One region of the Aminobacterium sp. genome, then DNA from elsewhere that is predicted to be linked to it. Evidence: predicted binding sites of a transcription regulator. Region 1 holds the regulator's gene; the other holds the start of a gene.
What was found. Region 1 encodes HrcA, which represses chaperone genes, less so after heat shock. Its sites were predicted from a motif close to TTAGCACTCNNTNNNANNGAGTGCTAA; they were not measured.

Region 1 (5,311 bases):
TTAAATCAATACCTTCGGCCTTCTTAAACTCACTTACCATCCACTCGACAATGCAGTTATCCCAATCATCTCCGCCGAGTCTGTTATCTCCAGATGTTGCAAGTACTTCGTATACTCCTTCTCCTACATCAAGGATGGAAACATCGAAGGTTCCGCCGCCAAGGTCAAAAACAAGCAACTTACTCTCGCCCTGTTTAGAATCTCCATAGGCAAGGCAGGCAGCTGTAGGCTCGTTGATAATACGTAATACTTCAAGCCCCGCAATTGTTCCTGCGTCCTTCGTTGCCTGACGCTGAGCGTCTGTAAAATATGCAGGAACCGTTATGACAGCCTTCGTAACAGACTCGCCAAGATAGTCCTCTGCATCACGCTTCATTTTTTGTAAAACCATGGCTGAAATCTCTTGCGGCGTATACGGCTTATCGTCAACTTTCACGGTCTTTTCAGTACCCATGTCTCGTTTAATCGACATAATAGTACGATCGGCATTGACAATAGCCTGACGTTTGGCTAACTGGCCCACAAGTCTTTCATTATCTTTCGTGAACGCTACAACAGATGGAGTGGTTCTGGCTCCTTCAGCATTAGGGATAATAGTAACGCTGTCGCCTTCTTTAACGGCAATACAGCTATTCGTTGTCCCAAGGTCTATTCCTACTACTTTTGACATGAATATCACCTCTATAAAAAAGAGTTAGTTTTTTGTATGTATTTTTAAATATTAACGCGCTATGCGTCTTTTTCCTTATCTTTATCGCTATTTATACTCGCATCAGAATCTTTTTTACCTACATATTTGCCTACTTTTACTCTAGATGCTCGAACAACCTTATCCCCGATCTTATACCCCGTTTGAAGTTCTGTTACGATAACTCCATCTTTTTGAGGATCATCAACGGCTTCTATTCCTACCGCTTCGTGGCAAAGGGGTGAAAAACTCTCTCCCACAGTAGGAATCTCAGAGACACCGGCACTCTCCAAAACTCCGAAAAACTGCCTACGAATCATCAAGACACCCTTTCGTATATCATCTTCTGCAAAATCACCCGATTGATTCAACGCTCTATCGAAGTTATCGAGAACTGGCAATAACTGCAAAATCAAATCCTCATTAGCTAAACGGATATACCTCTCTTTATCTCGCTCTACCCTGTTTTTAAAATTAAAAAAATCAGCCCTGGCCGAAGCTGCAGCTGTTTTAAGGGCACTATTCTCCGTTTTAAGCTCTTCTATAACTTTTTCCATCTCTTCTTTTTCTTTAACTAAGATTTCCATCTCATCCTCATTCTCAATAAGATGTGCAGACTCTTCTAACACATCGGTCTGTTTTTCCTGAACGACCTGATCGTCTTGTCTTTCACATTTATCTTTATCTACAGGGGCCATAAAGGTGAAACCTCCTTAAATATTATTAATCGATATTTTCTTTCTCAATGTCAGCCATCATGGCTTCGAGGACTGTAATAGTTTTTTCATAATCCATTCGTATGGGACCAATAATCCCCAATACAGTTTTGCGCCCTCTTTTACGGGAAGGAACCATAAGGACTGAGCAATCTTGCATTCCTTCTTCAGGATTTTCATCACCAATGGTCACGTTAACTCCAAGATCGATAGAACACCGGTCTACCATATCTACCATAGCCGATTCTTCTTCAAGAAGTGAAATTATAGCCTGCAACTTACTAATGTCCTGAAAATCAGGCAAACTGAGAATATGCTGGGCGCCTCCGACAAAAAGCTTATAGTTATATTTCTGCAACATGTCGTCCATTTGAAGGATAGCAACATGGCACGCCTCTGACAATCTTTCCAGTCCCTCAAGAACATAAGAAGAAAGAACCTGGCGAACTTCAGCCCACGGATGTCCGACAACAATCATATTTATACGACGAGCCAACTCGTCAAGAGTTTCTTGGGAAAGCTCACACGGCAGGGTAACATTATTATGGTGAACAAGGCCACCTTGAAGAACGAGTATTACGAGAACGGCATTTCCCCCAAGACGGACAAAATCTACCCTCTGTATTTCCACTTCGTGAAGAGAGGATATGGCAGCCACACCGACATAATTTGTAACCCGGCCCAAGAGTTGAGAGGCATACGAAAGAATGGATTCAATACCTTGCTTTTGGTCTTTGATACCATTTCTCCAACTTTTAAACCCCACAGGTGCAATTCTTCTTCGATGCAATATAGAGTCGACATAAAGACGATATGCTCTAGACGTAGGAAGTCGCCCGGCTGACGTATGAGGCTGGTAAAAATACCCCATCTGCTCAAGATCGTACATTTCATTCCTTACCGTGGCAGCACTGCAACCTTTTAAGTATTTACGAGCAATTGTTCTGGAACCGGCAGGTTCCCCAGTCTGTATATACTCATAAACAACGGCAAGAACGATCTCTAGTTGTCGCTCGGTAAGCACAAAGCTCCCTCCTCTTGAGGACGTATTAGCACTCTATGCCAATGAGTGCTAGCCCTCATGTTTACAAAAGGTAGATTATCAACCCTGGGGTGTATTGTCAAGACTGGTCAGCCTTTTTGTTATACTTTTTTTTGTTATACTTTCTTTTGATATAAAGATAAAAATACCTTTTAAAGTGTGAGGAGGCTTTTATATGGCATCTCAATATAAACACACCACTATTATTCTCGCTCGTCACGGTGAGTGCCAAGGGAACAAGGAAGAACGATTCCGAGGACGAGTCGACTATCCACTTAACGAAAGAGGGCTAGAGCAAGCTTCTGATCTGGGGAAAGCCCTTATTGCTCTCTCTCCTCAATATGCATATACAAGTCCCTTGCTCAGAGCTCGCCAGACAGCGTCAGCAATAGCTACATCATGCTCAATAGAAAAAGTTGAGATTCTAGAAGGGATAAATAATATTAACTTCAGTTCCTGGGAAGGCCGGCTCAAAACGGATATAGCACTTGAATATCCTTCGGAATGGCAGATGTGGCTTACCTATCCGGAAAAATTGTCTCTCCCTGGCGCTGAAACTCTTGCCGATGTTCAAAAGCGTTCCATACAAACTCTCAATGAGCTCGTGAAAAGACATAAAGGCGAAACTTTTGTTGTGGTCTCCCATCGTACAGTTCTTAAACCTCTCATTGCAGCTTGTATTCATATACCTGAACCATATTTCTGGAAAACTCACATGGATACAGCTTCGTATAGCGTTCTTACTCATGATGAAAAACGAGGGTATAGCCTTTTCTCATTAAATCAGACATTTCATCTGAAAAAAGTACAAACCGAGTGGATTTAGTCTTTTTCTTGACCTCCTTTATGAGAGGACTTATTATCTTTGTGTTTCATGCTTATTAATCACTAAAGGAAGGGAATAGTTCATTGGCTATATACCCAGTAAAAATCAAGAGTAATAAAGACCTCGTATCTTTGATAGCAAAAGTAGGAGCTGATCCCCGATCAGTGGCATATTTTGTTCCTAAACGAGAAGTCTTCGCTTTTTGGATTCCAGATGTTGATTTTCGTGCCGCCGCCTATCTCAAGCAAGAGATGCTTGCCAGAGGTGGAGATGCTGTTGTTCATCGCAATGTTATAGATGCACAGAGCAAATATAGTAATGTTCTTCTTATAGGAACAGAAGGACAATACAAAGCACTTTTTCCTAAACTGGAAGCCATGTCATGTTGGGGCATTGAAAAAATACGAAAAGAGTTAGCAGTTTCTTTTAAAAAATATTTTGCTTCATCATGGAAATTACCACTTCCGAGAGGTCGTTTTCTAAATTTAAAGCAGGGGGAAACAAAAATTATGGGCATCCTTAACGCCACCCCCGATTCCTTTTACGCTGGAAACCGCTTAGAATCCATTGCTGACCTACTGAAGCAGGCAGAACACATGCTTGAAACAGGAGCTGACATTCTTGATCTAGGGGCTGAATCGACTCGTCCAGGTGCTGATCCTATTAGCGAAGAGGAAGAAAAAGAACGCTTACTCCCCTCTCTTCAGTCATTAAGAAAAGAGTTTCCTGAAGCGATTATTTCAGTAGACACCTATAAAGGGGAAATTGCAACAATTGCAGCAGAAAACGGTGCAGATATTATTAATGATATCTCCGGTTTCTCCCTTGATGATAAAATGCTTGAGGCAGTAGCTCAGACTACGTTACCCTATGTTCTTTCCCATATTCAGGGGGCCCCTAAGAATATGCAAACAAACCCGTATTATAATGATGTTATTGGGGAAAGCCTCGACTATTTCAAAGAAAAGCTACAAAGGCTTCAAGATGCGGGTGTCTCAGCAGAGCGTATTATTATTGACCCAGGCATAGGTTTTGGAAAACGGTTAGAAGATAATCTCCGTATTTTGAAGTCAATACAATCGTTTAGAAGTTTAGGCCATCCTCTTCTCATTGGACACTCGCGAAAAGGTTTTATAAAAACTATTCTCGCCAAAGAGGACCTTCAGTCTCGCCTTTATGGAACCCTTGCAGTTTCTGCTCATTGCGCACAAGAAGGAGTAGAACTCGTTAGAGTTCACGACGTAGAGGCTACACATGATGTTATAAAAATGGTAGAAGCGGTAAGGGAGGCAGAAATGTGATGCGCGTTGCATTAGGAATAGGCAGCAACATTGGTGATCGAATGGGAAATCTGCGAAAGGCAGTGCAGCTGTTGAAAGAAAAAAAGATCGCCATTATTGCAAAAAGTGATATTTTTGAAACCGCTCCAGTAGGCGTGACACAACAGCCTCGTTTTTTAAATGCGTGTGTAATTATAGAAACTGAAGCAAAACCTGAAGAGTTGCTTTCTACTATAAAGACCATAGAGCAAGAAATAGGTCGTGTACAAAGAGTTCACTGGGGACCGAGAGAAATAGACATTGATATTTTACTTTTAGAAAATGGACAAACCTATACAAGCTCCACCTTATGCATTCCTCATCCTGAAATGTATAAAAGAGCTTTCGTTCTTGTCCCATTGGCACAAATAGCACCAGATTGGGTTCATCCTCTTTCAAAGACAACTATTGATGCGCTTGCGCAAAAACTCAATCTACAAGATGAAACTTTAATTAAAATTTCAAGTTTGTAAAACAGGAGGTGTTTAGCATTTATGTCTTTTAAAAAGATCAGAATTTCTTTCATCTTTTATATGGTCTGTCTTCTTTTAACAGCACCTCTTTCCTTGGAAGCAGCAACTACAACTAGAATATACTCTGTGCCAGGACATCCTCTGGCCTTGACGATACAAAGTGATAGAGGCGTTATCAAAGAAGCTTGGCTTCGTTCCCCAGCGGGACTTCATCCACTCAATGTGCTTCAAGGGAAAAAGATCACCG
Region 2 (5,311 bases), on a different contig from region 1:
TAGTTTCATATCATCAGGCAATCCACCAACATTATGATGGCTCTTAATGACAGAAGCACCTTTTCCTTTTTGACCGCTCTCAATAACGTCTGGGTAGAGAGTTCCCTGAAGAAGCCATTCTGCATCCTCAACTTTAGCTGCTTCCGCTTCAAAAACGCGTATAAAGGTCTCCCCTATTATCTTTCGTTTTCGTTCAGGATCGGTAACACCCTTTAGGGCTTCCAAGAAACGATCACTAGCGTCCACATAATGCACATTAAGATCTAATTGCTTATATTGCTCCAAAACTCGCTCAGCTTCCTGATACCTTAATAAACCATTATTAACAAATATACATTCGAGACGATCACCAATAGCCTTTGCAGTCAACACAGCAGCGACAGTTGAATCGACTCCGCCAGAAAGACCACAAATGACTCTAGTATTCTGGGTCGTCTTTTTTATATCCTCAACCATGGTATCAATCCAGTTTCCAAGATCCCAATCTCCAGTACATGAACAAATATTGAAAAGGAAGTTGGAAAGAATTGCCGTTCCGTTCTGCGTATGAGCAACTTCAGGATGAAACTGCAATCCCCAAATATGTTTTTCTTCCATTGCGAAGGCTGCAGGAACCCCACCATCTGTTTCTGCCAAAAGCTTTGCCCCATCTGGAAGTTTGGAAATATGATCACCATGACTCATCCATACTTCAAATGTCTCAGGCACACTCTTCAAAAGCAAAGAATTCAACTCTTTCAGAGAAATGGCTGTTCGCCCATACTCCCGGCTTACTCCGGAATCGACATGCCCACCTAAAAGTTTTGTCAAAAGCTGCATTCCGTAACATACTCCCAAAATAGGAACACCAATATTAAAAAGATCTGCAGAAACAGTTGGGCTGCCTTCTTCCATAACGCTCTGAGGTCCACCAGATATAATAACGCCACGAGGCTGACGTTGACGAATATCGTCAACAGAGGTATCCCAAGGCAATATTTCGCTATGCACCTTCAGTTCCCTTATTCTTCTAGCTATCAGCTGTGTGAACTGAGAGCCACAATCAAGAATCACTATATTATCCATTTACATTCCTCCGAAAAAGAGCAAAATTCTCAAGGTAAATTCGTACTTCAATTATATTACCAGAAAGAGAAAAGAGGGAAAAGAAAAGCCTCCACTTTCGTGGAGGCTTTTCTTCATATTTATATTTTGTCGATTGCTGATATTCCTAATACATGCCTTCCATTCCGCCCATGCCACCCGGGCCACCCGGCATTGGAGTAGCACTCTTAGGTTCTGGTTTGTCAGCAACAATAGCTTCAGTGGTCAGAACCATAGCTGCAATGGAACCAGCATTCTGCAATGCGCTGCGTGTAACCTTTACAGGATCAATAATTCCGGCCTCAATCATGTCAACATATTCGCCGGTAGCAGCATTTAGACCATTACCAGTCTTCAAGCCGCGAACTTTCTCAACAATGACATCGCCCTGATATCCAGCATTCTGAGCAATAAGATGCAACGGAGCTGTAAGGGAACTCAACACAATTGTACCGCCAGTTTTCACATCGCCGGCAAAATCCTCAAGATATGTCTCAAGGGAAGCAAGGCAGTTGATTATAGCAACACCGCCACCTGCAACGATTCCTTCCTCAACAGCAGCTCTTGTAGCGTTAAGAGCATCTTCAATACGATGTTTGAGCTCTTTCTGCTCTGTCTCAGTAGCAGAACCAACCTGAATGACAGCTACGCCGCCAACAAGCTTAGCAAGGCGCTCCTGAAGTTTCTCTTTGTCATAATCGGAAGTAGAATCTTCAAGCTCTCGTTTGATCTGAGCAGCTCTCTTACGAATTTCGTCTGGGTTGCCTGCACCCTCAACGATAGTTGTCTCTTCTTTTGTAATGCGAACTTTTTTGGCTTTTCCGAGCATGGAGATATCTGCACTATCAAGTTTGATGCCGATATCTTCACTAACAACCTGACCGCCGGTTACAATGGCGATATCGTTAAGCATTGCCTTACGACGCTCACCAAATCCTGGGGCTTTAACGGCTGCAACCTGCATTACGCCTCTCAGTTTGTTAACTACGAGAGTTGCCAAAGCTTCTCCCTCGATGTCCTCAGCAATGATCAAGAGAGGTTTACCTGTCTGAACAACTTTTTCGAGAATAGGAAGAAGGTCTTTGATATTGCTGATCTTGCCATCGTGAATAAGAATATAGGCATCATCAAATGCTGTTTCCATTCTCTCAGGATCAGTTACCATATAAGGGCTGATATATCCTTTATCAAACTGAAGTCCTTCGACCATTTCGAGAGTGGTTCCTACGGTCTGGCTATCTTCTACTGTGATAACTCCATCCTGCCCCACTTTATCCATAGCTTCAGCGATAAGCTGACCAATAGCAGAATCATTGGCGGAAATAGAAGCTACCTGAGCAATTTTGTCTTTATTTTTAACGGGAATAGCCATCTTTTTCAGCTCATCCACGACGAAATCGATAGCTTTGTCAATTCCCTGGCGCATAAGCATACCGTTAGCACCAGCCGCAACGTTTTTCATACCTTCACGGATAATTGCGCGAGCCAAAACTGTAGCTGTTGTGGTACCATCTCCAGCTACATCATTTGTCTTGGAAGCAACTTCTTTTACAAGCTGAGCTCCTGTATTTTCAAAAGGATCTTCCAATTCGATTTCTTTCGCAATGGTAACACCGTCGTTGGTAATTGTGGGAGATCCAAATTTTTTCTCAAGAACAACATTACGTCCTTTAGGACCAAGTGTTACACCAACAGTATCAGCTACTTTATCAATACCACGCAGCATTGCATGGCGTGCTTCTTCACTAAAAGTAAGGATCTTCGGCATTTTTATTTTCCCCCTTAATAGAGATCTCGTTCTCGACTCTTACTTCTCAACGATAGCGAGTACATCGCGCTCGCTGAAAATGACAAATTCGTCTCCGTCAAGCTTTACTTCAGTTCCAGCATATTTACTAAAAATAATGCGATCGCCGACTTTAACTTCAAGAGGAAGCTTCTGTCCGTTTTCAAGAACCTTACCGGTTCCCACTGCAATAACTTCTCCCTCCTGGGGTTTTTCTTTTGCAGTGTCTGGAAGAACAATGCCTCCCTTTGTTTTCTCTTCCTGATTGATGACCTTAACGACAAGACGATCACCAAGTGGCTTTAAATTCATTCGAGAATCCCTCCCTAAAAGATAAATATCTCTTTTAACATATTAGCACTCAATGTCATCGAGTGCTAACCGAACGGCTTAGATATTAATTGTCCTGCTTTTGAATCTCAAGGATGGTTAAATGTAATTAGCTGAATTTATTCTTGATAATCCATCATTTCCTCGTTATTTCTCCTATATTCTTACTTTTAAATTCTTTTAAAATACTAAACCAGTGTCCATGAGGGGTTAGGCGCTAACAAAAGATCTGATATATCCCCTTTTTGATATCTATTGAAGGCAGCTGCTGCAATCATTACAGCATTGTCAGTGCAACGAATTGCTGGAGGAATAAAAACCATCCAATCCTTTTTTTTCATCAGAGCCTCTCTCAATCCTCTATTAGCTGCAACGCCACCAGAGATAGCAACTTTCCGAATACCTGTAACTTCGACCGCCCTTTCTAGCTTGGTCATAAGGGCTTCCACTGCAGCTTTTTGAAATGAAGCGCATAAATTTGCCACTGGGAGTTCGACTTTCTTCTCTTTCAAATCATTCACAGCCCACAACACCGCTGTTTTCAAACCACTAAAACTAAAAGCAATTTCATTACTGGATTTTAACGGGACAGGAAAAGAAAAGGCTTTAGGATCGCCTTCGTGAGCGAGTGAATCGATCACTGGCCCCCCAGGATATCCCAAATCCAATAGTTTGGCCACCTTGTCGTAAGCTTCCCCCGCAGCATCATCACGAGTAGCACCTAAAAGACTGTATCTGCCAAAATCTTCTACCAAAACTATCTCTGTATGTCCTCCTGAAACAATAAGACAGATAAAAGGTGGAACTAGGTCAGGAGATGCTACAACGTTTGCAAAAAGATGTCCCTCAAGATGGTTAACGCCAAGAAGGGGCAACTTCCATGTCTGAGCCATAGCCTTTGCAGTCATAACCCCTACCATCAAAGACCCCATCAAGCCGGGACCTGCTGTGACTGCAACAAGAGAAAGCTCTTGAGCCGGTTTAGTTATGCCGGCATCGCCTAATGCTTTATGAACAAGAGGCAAAATAGCCTCCAGGTGCTTTCTCGACGCAAATTCAGGCACAACCCCCCCAAAAGGGGCATGATCTTTAATCTGGCTCGATATTAAATCAGCCTTTACGTTCCGCTGTCCTTCCAATATAGCAACAGCAGTATCATCACAACTACTTTCTATTCCTAATGTTAAAAAGCTTTTTTTCACCTATTGTCACCTCTTTGGTACATTGAAAACCCCGGTGTATTGCTCATATGAGAGTTCTACATTTCGTCCTTTAATCACATATTTAGATGGAACCGAAAAAGCTAACGTTCCAATTGTGTCGGGAGGCAAATCACCCATAGCCATAAAATCTTTATTCGTCAAAATATCCTTTGGATCGACGTTATGAGTGCCAACTTTTATATTTTCTGGAGAAAAATCCCATCTTTTTATGGTCTTATAGCGCATAACAAAGAGTGCTCTGTTTCGCAATTCTTTATTTGAAAAATGGCTGGCGTGCCATTTTAACCAATCAGGAGCATGCGGATCAGAAACAATCCCTTTAGAAAGAGATTCATCAACATAAATAAACGCAACTTGAGCTCGCGCCCCAATGACCATGTCTCCCAACGCTTCTCCCTCTATCCAAATTACAGTTGTTCGTTCATCAATTTTTTGTTGCAGAGTATCGGCTGCGCTTGCAGGCATGCTTGAACAAAAAATAGAGATAGCTAAACACAATAGAAAAGCAATTTTTTTCCCGCAGCGCGTTGTTCTATTGATCATTATGAGAATCTCCCTTCTGGTCTGTCTCTTTCTTTTTTGTAAATGCTCCTCGCAACCACTGCCATTCATGAAATTTAAAAAGCAATGTTCCCACACCATAAATCGCCGCACCCAGAATCATTACAGCAAATAGCCAGCTGCATCTTACAATAAGGCTCTCCTCAATGGGAAAAGGATAGAGAGCTTTAAATTTCAATAACGCAGCTGTCATAATTCCTAATATGGTCCCCATCCGAAATGTCCACTTCATACCCAAAATTTCTAATGGATGATTAATTCTCCGAGCTAAAAGATATCCACCAACAAAAGAAGAGAAGGTGAATCCTAAAGACGCAGCAAGAGCCAA

Region 2: groES (co-chaperone GroES) is a predicted target of HrcA. The motif match lies at 3,224-3,250, and genes of this name have one in related genera.

The regions. Positions count from the first base shown of each region.
Region 1 covers NZ_JAYFQR010000002.1:85,964-91,274, forward strand. The annotation lists gene dnaK (molecular chaperone DnaK) at 1-670, opposite strand, end outside; gene VB083_RS00930 (nucleotide exchange factor GrpE) at 730-1,386, opposite strand; gene hrcA (heat-inducible transcriptional repressor HrcA) at 1,412-2,428, opposite strand; gene VB083_RS00940 (histidine phosphatase family protein) at 2,622-3,272, shown strand; gene folP (dihydropteroate synthase) at 3,356-4,573, shown strand; gene folK (2-amino-4-hydroxy-6-hydroxymethyldihydropteridine diphosphokinase) at 4,573-5,064, shown strand; gene VB083_RS00955 (hypothetical protein) at 5,086-5,311, shown strand, end outside.
Region 2 covers NZ_JAYFQR010000007.1:6,253-11,563, reverse strand. The annotation lists gene guaA (glutamine-hydrolyzing GMP synthase) at 1-1,065, opposite strand, end outside; gene groL (chaperonin GroEL) at 1,211-2,851, opposite strand; gene groES (co-chaperone GroES) at 2,891-3,181, opposite strand; gene tsaD (tRNA (adenosine(37)-N6)-threonylcarbamoyltransferase complex transferase subunit TsaD) at 3,388-4,401, opposite strand; gene VB083_RS04495 (hypothetical protein) at 4,408-4,965, opposite strand; gene murJ (murein biosynthesis integral membrane protein MurJ) at 4,955-5,311, opposite strand, start outside.